DNA from 2 places in the Janthinobacterium sp. GW822-FHT07H10 genome. Region 2 is predicted to be linked to the other one. Evidence: predicted binding sites of a transcription regulator. Region 2 holds the regulator's gene; the other holds the start of a gene.

Region 1 (4,418 bases), on a different contig from region 2:
GGCATGGTCGCGGCGGTGTCGGCCGGCGCCGTGTCGGCCGCCAGCGCCGGCACGGCCACGCCGGCGGCAAGGCTGAGCAGGGCGATCTGTAGCAGGTGGGGGAGGGGGCGCAAGGCGGGCTGGCGCGAAGAAGAGAAGACGGTGGTAGTCGATTGCATCATTTTCCTGGAATATTTTTAGTCGTGGGTGTTCCTATCTCGTCTGGCGAGGTGCGCAGTAGCTGGGGGGATGGCATGACGCTGGCCCGGAATCTGGCTTGGATAGCAGTTCCACTGCGCATGGCGGTGGAAAGGACGTGCATGATTCCTGTCACAATTCGTGAATAAGAATCATTATCAATATAAGTGGTATTTGCCAAATAATCAAGCGTGTGCACCAAGAGAGTGCATGCGGGCCGGTAGCGGCGCGTTGGCGGGGCTTCTGCGATAATGCAGGCGCTGACAAAATATTTTCCTTAATGAAAGAAATGCATGCGTACATGGATAGCCTGTGCAGGATGGTTGTGTGTCGTCTCGCTGGGCCAGGCCCAGGAGCTCGCGCCGCCGCCGGCGGTTTCCGCGCCGCAGCACAGTGCCAGCGTGCCGCCCGCCGTGGCCGAGCCTGTGCCCGCCGCAGTCGCGGCGCCTATGCCGGCGACCGATCCCGCCGCGGTGCCGGTGCCAGTCCCGGCCGTGGAAGCCTTGCCCTCGCAAACGGTGACGATCACGGCCAATAGCGATGCGAAGGCGCCGCGCGTGCGCTTCATGGCGTACCGGGACAGTTATCAGACGGCCAGGAAAGTGTGGCAAGTGTCGAGCGGCAGCGTGGTCATGGCCCTGCGCCTGATTCCCGCCAAGCTGAGCGCGACCATCGACGACGTGCGCGTGGCCCTGGTGGGCAATGGCGCGCCGCTGCCGATCAAGGTCGCCGAAGGCGGGGTGTTCGTCGTGCCCCTCAACGACGATATCGCCGCGCAGGATGGCAGTTTCCTGGTGAATAAGGGCAGGGGCGAGTTGACGGCGAACATCGTGATCCAGCCTGCCGTCGCGCGCGACGCATGGAACGTGACGCGCGTCGGCCAGGTGTTGCGGGACGCGCGGCGCGCCGTGCGCGCCATCACGCCGTGGTACAAGCGGCCGTTCGCCAGCGAAGTGCAGTCGCTGGCTTTTTGCGCGGCCGAGCGGGGCGGTGCACTGCACCTGATGGATGGGGAGCAGCTGATCGCCACCTTGCCCATGAACGAGCCGGCCGTCAACGATATCAACGCGCCCGTGTTTTGCAAGATCTTCGATGGCGAGGATAAATATCCGGGCCATTACCGCGTCGTCTTGCCCGAGCAGGCCACGGTCCTGCTGCTGTAGTCATTGCGGCTGGCGCTGTACGAGCTCCAGCGCCGCCGCCAGGGCCAGGTCCATGGTGGCCTGGTGAAAGATCAGCCATTGCGGCAATAGCGACAGCGCATGGCGTCCCTGTGCCAAGTCGCCCTCGTCGACGGCGGCCCACGCATGGTGCAAGCCGCTGAGCACGCGCGCATGCTGTTCGCGGTGGTTCGCCAGCGAGGGAAAACCGATCTGCTCCATCAAATCCTCTTCCTCGCGGAAATCGCGCTCGACGGCCGCGATCAGCTCGCGGAACGCCACGCTGAAGTGCTGGTCGCTCAGGTGCGCCAGCCGCGCCAGTTCCGCAAACAGCGCTTCGTGCGCCTCGTCGATGGCGGGCACGCCCAGCGCCATCTCATCCTTCCAGTGCGATTTTCCCATGCCGATACTCCCGGTTAAGTCCGTTGCGATGCAAGGCGGACTGTTCCAGTGTGGACGCAGCGAAGGTGGAAATCCATGATCTGGATCAAAAATGTGACGAAGAGGAGACGCGGGAAAGACGGAGAAAATAAATGAGAGGGGGAGCACATCCCCACCCGCAAAAAAGCGGTTTTTAAAAAGAGGCAAGCCACGAGCGAGCGCCGCTGAAAAACGCGGCTGGCAAGGCGTCCTTGACGCAGACAGTACGCTAGTACGGCAAGTCAAGGCAACGCGGCCAGCGGTGTTTTCTCAGCCGCGCGTCTTTTAGTGCCTGGGCCAGTGGGCAAACATGCCTTGTGCATCCACATTGGGCACCTGCAGCTGTTGCACTGCCGACGTCTGCATGGCATCCCTGAGCACGAGGGGAACCAGCAACAGGGCCGACAGGGCAAGGCAGGCCAGCACTTTGAGCGTCAACATGATCGTCTCCCGGTGTCCCGGTGGCGGCGCGGGGATGCGGCGCCTGCCGGTCACTCCATCTACGTAGCCGGCGACGTATTTTGACTGCGTACGCCTTACGTATCACCATGCTTGCAGTTTAGTTCACTTGATTGAAAGTTCAACTAATTGCTGTGACGCACTGCATCAAGCTGCCCGCCGGCGTGGCCCGATGGAGCGCTATTTCGCCTTGCGACCGCGGCGCGGCTTGCCGGCAGCCGGCAGGAAGGAATCGAACCACACTTGCGTCAATTGCCGGGTATTCTTCGCCGCCTCGCGCTTGACGGCCGACGTGGCGTGGCCGCGCGCCGTGTTGGCGATGCGGTTGGCGGCGCTCAGGTACATGCTCATCCAGGGGTTTTTCATGGGAGACCTCGCAGGCAGGGAGTGGGGGCGGCGCACCTGCCGCCATGCCCCCACTGTATGCCGATGGCTGGCCCTGACTGTGCGCCGGACCACACTGGCGGACGGTCAGGCCACCACCTTGTGCTGGCTCAATACACGTCGCGGCGGTAGCGCCCGGCCATCATCAGGGCGTCGACGCCATCCTGGCCCAGAATTTCTTGCAGCACAGCATCGATTCCTGCCGCCATGCCGTGCAGGCTGCCGCACACGTAGACGATGGCGCCCTGTTCCAGCCACGCGCGCAAGTCATCCGTGCTGGCGCGCAGGCGGTCTTGCACGTACTCGCGCCGGTCATCGCGCGAAAAGACGCGGTCCAGGCGCGCCAGGTGGCCGTCCCGCAGCCAGCCTTCCAGCTCGGCGGCGCAGATGCTGTCGACGGCTTGCTGGCGCTCGCCGAACAGCAGCCAGTTGCGGGCCAGCCCCGCCTGCTTGCGCGCGCGCAAGTGCGAACGCAGGCCGGCCAGTCCGGAACCGTTGCCGATATAGATGCAGGGCACATCCGCCAGGGCCGGGGCGAAGGCGGGGTTGGCTTGCAGGCGCAGGCGGATGGGGCCATCCAGCGGCGCGAAGCGCGTCAGCCAGCCGGAGGCCAGGCCATGGCCCTCGTTGTCCGCACCCGCATGGCGTTCCTGGCGCACCAGCAATTGCAGTTCGCCATCCTGCGGCAGCGAGGCCAGCGAGTAGCTGCGCGGCGCATGCGGCGCAGCCTGCGCGTCGCCATCGCTGCCATCTGCATTGCAAGGAATGATTTCCGCCAGCGCGCCCGCTTCCCAGCTGGCGCCGGCCGGGCCCGTCAACGTGATTTCATGCAGTTCGCCGCCCAGGCTGCCCGGGTTGAGCAGCACGCGGCGCACCAGGCGCCACTCGTCATACGAGGCGGCTTCCTGCACGCCGATGGCGTCGATGGCGCTGCCGCTGCAGCGGGCCAGCGCGTTGGACCAGTCGGCCAGCGCTTGCGCGTCGTGCTTGTCCACTTCGATCAGGGGGAACAGGGCAGTGGCGCCCAGCGCGCGCAGCTGCTGGTCCAGCCCGTGGCCAAAGCCGCAGAAGGCGCTGTAATGGCGGTCGCCCAGGGCCAGCATGCCGAATTCCAGGCCCGCCAGCGGCGAGCCCGCCGTTTGCCGCAGCAGGCGCGCGAAGCGGCGCGTGCCGTCCGGCGCTTCGCCTTCGCCAAAGGTGCTGGCGACGATCAGGGCCCGTTCATACTGGCGCAATTGCGCGGGATCGAGCTGGTCGAGCGATTGCACGTCGACGGCCACGCCCGCCTGCTGCAGGGCGCGCGCGCTTTCCAGCGCCAGGCGCTCGGCCTGGCCCGACTGGCTGGCGTAGGCCACCAGCGTGGGCAGGCCCGTGTTCGCCTTGCCTGGCGCGCCGGCGCCCAGCATGGCGCGCTGCGCCTGCACGGCCCGCTTGGCCTTGCGGCGGCCCAGGTACAGCATCCAGCCCGTGATGGCGAACAGGGGCAGGCCGAGGCTGGCCAAGGTGACGATGATGCGGCCCGGCAAACCGAAATACGTGCCCATGTGCAGCGGATAAATGATGTTGACGAGGCGCGCACCCAGCGCCTGCTGGCTGTACGGCTCGTTTTCCGTGATCGTGCCGTCGGCCGGGGAAATGGACAGGCGGCTGCGCGCCCGCTCGTGCGGCGCGTCGCTGGCCAGCCACGTGAATTGCACGGCGTCGCCGGCGCGCGTGGGCAGGCGCACGCTGGCCAGGGTCCAGCCGGCGGCGTGTTGCTGGAAGGTGCTCCAGGCCAGGCCGATGTCGACGGCGGGCGTGTCTTTTTTCTCCCTGGCC
Region 2 (4,418 bases):
GCTGCCCTTGCCTTCGCTGCTGGCCACGGCGATCTCGCCGCCCATCATATGGATCAAGTGCTTGCTGATGGCCAGGCCCAGGCCCGTGCCGCCGAAGCGCCGCGTGATGCTCTGGTCGCCCTGCGAGAAGGCCGTAAACAGCTGGGCCTGCTGCTGGGCCGTCATGCCGATGCCCGTGTCGCGCACTTCGAAGCGCAGCCAGGCCCGCTCGTTCCTGCTTTCGGCCAGGCTGACGGCCACCACCACTTCGCCGCTCTCGGTAAACTTGATGGCATTGCCGGCCAGGTTGACGAGGATTTGCTGCAGCCGCTGGGCGTCGCCGACGAGGCGGCGCGGCACGTCGGGTTCGACGGCGATGGCCAGCTCGAGTTCTTTCTCGCCGGCATTCATGGTCATCGTCGTGGCGAGGGTATTCATGACTTCATCGAGGTCGAACTCGACGGGAGACAGATCCATGCGGCGCGCCTCGATCTTGGAAAAATCGAGCACATCGTTGAGGATGCCCAATAACGACTGGCCCGCCACGCGTACCATGGTCAGGTACTTGCGCTGCTCGGTGTTGAGCTTGGTATTGCCGAGCAAATACACCATGCCCAGCACGGCATTGAGCGGCGTGCGGATTTCATGGCTCATGTTGGCCACGAAATCGCTCTTCGCGCGGTTGGCCGCCTCGGCCCGGTCGCGCTCCTGCTCCAGCTCCGTTGCGCGCGCCTCGAGCTCGTGCTGCAGCCGGTCGCGCTCGCCCATCAGGCCGTTGAACGCCTCCGTCAGCTCGCCGATCTCGTCGCGCTGCTGCACCGGCACGGGGGTGAAGCGGTTGCCCGAGGCGCGCAGCGACAGCAGGGTGTCGCGCAGGCGCACCAGCGGCGACAGCAGGCGCACGGTGACCCAGCCCAGCACGGCCGCGGCCAGCAGCGAGGCGCAGATGCTCCAGAGTACCAGCCGTGACAGTACGCCGTTGAACGGCTCGAACGCGTCGGCCACGGGCAACGAGGCGGCCAGCAGCCAGTTCACGGATTTCAATCGCTTGAAGCTGTTGACGGCCGTGATGCCGCGGCTGTTGGTGCTGACCATGCTGCCTTCGCCGTCTTCTTTCAGCAGCTGCGTGGTGGTCTGGTTGGCGTTCGGCGCGCGCGGCTGCAGCAGGCGGCTGGTATCGGGGTACAGCACGTAGCGCGGCACGGCTTCGCGCGTGAGGATGAAGTAATAGCCGCTCTTGCCCACCTTGGCCGTGCGCAGGTGGCCCAGCATATTGTCCTTGTACAGGCGCAGCACGCCGATCACGATGCCGGCCACGGCGCCGTTCTTGTCCAGCACGGGCGCGACCATCTGCACGATGGGCAAGTGGCTGGTCTTGCCCAGCATCGGTTGCGTGATCATCGCCTGTTTCGTGCGCATGACGGTATGGAAGTAATCGCGGTCCGTCACGTCGGTGCCGTTGCGTCCCGGCACCTCGGGCACGTTGGCCACCACCTTGCCCTGCGTGTCGAGCACCAGCACGTCGTCGAACAGGGCCAGCATGGCGCGCTGCGTGTAGTACTCGCGCAATGCGCCGGCGTCGGCCATGAGGGCGGGCGGCTGGTGGCGCGCCGTCTGGGTGATGATGTCGAGCAGCATCGCCAACTTGTCGTCGAGCTCTTCGGCCGTGCGCTCGATCAGGGCCGTTTGCTGGACCAGCAGCACTTGCGTGAAATCGTCGCGCATGTGCTTGACCTGGATCATGGTGACCAGGGCGATCATGGCGATCGAGGTCAGGCTGGTGGCCAGCGCGACTTTTGCTTTAATGCCGAGAGGCTTCATGATTTCCTTTTCAGTCCCCGAAGGGACAGGCGGCAGATAATGCTGTCAGGAATTTTCCTATCAATACAGCAACTTGGCAAGCGCCGGCCGCGTAAATTCCCGCCGTCAAAGCAGCAATTGACGATGTTGCCATAAAATTAAATGCAGGACGTCGTTTATTCAGCGAAATTAGCGTGAATGACGGGGAAAATGGCACAGGCAAGCGCGCTATGCAGTAAACTTGTTATTGCATTTTCAAAAAGGTACTGACATGACAGAAGCGCTACTCTCTCCAGCCTTGCCCGCCGTGAACGTGGAAGCGTTGCGTGCGCGCTGCTCGACGTGCAGCATGCATCAATTGTGCCTGCCGATGGGCCTCGACGTGGGCGACATGGACAGGCTGGACCAGATTATCGGCCGCCGCCGCAAGGTCGCGCGCGGCGCCTCGCTGTTCCGCATCGGCGACTCGTTCCAGAACCTGTACGCGATCCGCCTGGGCCACTTCAAGACTTACCAGATCAATCCGGGCGGCGAAGAGCAGGTGACGGGCTTCCAGATGGCTGGCGAACTGCTGGGCATGGACGCCATCAGCGCCGACCGCCACCACTGCAATGCCGTGGCGCTGGAAGACAGCGAAGTGTGTGAAATTCCGTTTTCCAGCCTGGAACAATTGCTGGGCAATATGCCCACCCTGCTGCGCCATTTCCACCGCATGATGAGCCAGGAAATCACGCGCGAGCAAAGCGTGATGCTGTTGCTGGGCAATATGCAGGCGACGCAGCGTTTTGCCGCCTTCATCGTCAACCTGGCGTCGCGCTACGAGGCGCGCGGCTATTCGGGCAGCAACTTCCAGCTGCGCATGTCGCGCGAGGAAATCGGCAACTACCTGGGCCTGACCATCGAGAGCGTCAGCCGCTTGCTGTCGAAGTTCAAGAAGGAAGGCTGGCTGCGCGTGTCGAACCGCGAGATCGAGATCCTGCAGCCGGCAAAATTAAAAGCCATTACGGCCGGCACCGACACCTGCAAATAACGGCACCGTCAAAACCCGCTGCGCGTCGCGCTTTGCGGCTTGCGCTGCGCGCTGTACACCGGCACAGCTGCGCTGCTCGGCCGCCCATCACTGGCGCCCGCCACGGTTTTCCCCGGCGCAGTGCCTTACAGTTCCTCGTCCGCATGCAGCGCGATGCTGCGCTGCGCGGGCCAGGTCCAGATGCCCGACAGGCGCCACTCGCGCGTATTGTTTTCCACCAGCACCTGCCAGCGGCTGCGCTCGAGCATCGGCAGCGCCACCGAGAAGTTGCCCATGGCGTCGGGCTGCACCAGCAGCTTGATATCCTTTTCCGGCAAGGTCGCGTGCGCCAGGTGCAGCTGCAGCGGCGCCTGGTAAGCCTTGCCGAAGCTGTGCACGGAGCCCGTCAGGCGTGCTTGCGCCACGTCGTACGCCAGGCTGGTCGACATGGCCAGGTTGCTGGCGGCCGTATCGCGCCGCAAGTCCTGGTTGATGGCCTTGCCCTGCTTGTAATAGTCGCCCACCACCAGCGCGTCGGGTTGCGTAAACGCGATATAGCCCATGAAGCTGCCGACGACGACGGACAGCCCGGGACCGATCATCAGCAGCCATGGCCAGCGGTGCTTGTACCAGGGCGCGGCGGGGGCTTGCAGTTTCAGACTGTCGGACATTGTTTTCTCCTTGTGACGGCGGCAAGAACACGGGGATTCCTGCCGCCTTTCCTGCTTAACGTGGCACGATGAACACGGCGCTTTCGCGCACGTGCAGCGACGGGTCGTCCAGCGACTGCAGCTCGATCGTGATCTTGTTCGAGCCCTTCTCTCCCACGCCGTGCGGCACGCGCAGGCGGATCGGCCAGCCCAGCGTTTCCGTCGCCTGCAAGGTCACTTCATCGCGCGTCAGCAAGGTCAGGCCCGGCAAGCCGGCAACGCTGATCCTGAAGCTCTGGCTTTGCTCCGAAGTGTTCATGATCTGCAGGCGGTAGACGTTCTCGATCATGCCATCTTCCACTTCGCGCCCCATCGAGCCGCGGTCGCGGATGACGTCCATCTTCAGCGGCGTGCGCAGGGCCAGCGAGGTACACACGGCGATGATGATCAGGGCCAGGATGGAGGTGTAGATCAGCACGCGCGGGCGCATGGCGCGCTGGCGGATCTGCTTCGAGTCGAAGTTGTTTTCCATCGCATGGTCGGTACTGTAGCGTACCAGTCCGCGTGGCCGGTCGACCTTGTCCATCACGCTGTTGCAGGCATCGACGCAGGCGGCGCAGCCGATGCATTCATACTGCAGGCCGTTGCGGATATCGATGCCGGTCGGACACACCTGCACGCACAGGGTACAGTCGATGCAGTCGCCCAGCTTGTCGTTGTTGCCGGCCTTCTTGCTCAGCGCACCGCGCGGTTCGCCCCGCTTGGCGTCATAGGTGATGATCAGGGTGTCCTGGTCGAACATGGCGCTCTGGAAGCGCGCGTAGGGGCACATGTATTTGCACACCTGCTCGCGCAGCCAGCCCGCGTTGCCGTAGGTGGCCAGGCTGTAGAACAGCACCCAGAACCATTCCCACGGGCCGAAGTTCAGCGTTTGCACGGAATGGGCGAGTTCCTTGATCGGCGTGAAGTAGCCGACGAAG

The links. Region 2 encodes FNR, which switches genes on or off when oxygen is low (the NO sensors DNR and NnrR bind a similar motif). Its sites were predicted from a motif close to TTGATNNNNATCAA; they were not measured.
Region 1: the regulator FNR is predicted to act here: its motif matches at 1,815-1,828, upstream of AC1RDJ_RS13325 (bacteriohemerythrin).

What each region holds. Positions count from the first base shown of each region.
Region 1 covers NZ_JBXAKS010000005.1:12,945-17,362, forward strand. The annotation lists gene AC1RDJ_RS13315 (TonB-dependent siderophore receptor) at 1-158, opposite strand, end outside; gene AC1RDJ_RS13320 (hypothetical protein) at 471-1,340, shown strand; gene AC1RDJ_RS13325 (bacteriohemerythrin) at 1,341-1,739, opposite strand; gene AC1RDJ_RS13330 (hypothetical protein) at 2,043-2,198, opposite strand; gene AC1RDJ_RS13335 (hypothetical protein) at 2,397-2,582, opposite strand; gene AC1RDJ_RS13340 (PepSY domain-containing protein) at 2,711-4,418, opposite strand, start outside.
Region 2 covers NZ_JBXAKS010000003.1:580,708-585,125, forward strand. The annotation lists gene AC1RDJ_RS10400 (response regulator) at 1-1,800, opposite strand, end outside; gene fnr (fumarate/nitrate reduction transcriptional regulator Fnr) at 2,051-2,809, shown strand; gene AC1RDJ_RS10410 (FixH family protein) at 2,935-3,459, opposite strand; gene ccoG (cytochrome c oxidase accessory protein CcoG) at 3,515-4,418, opposite strand, start outside.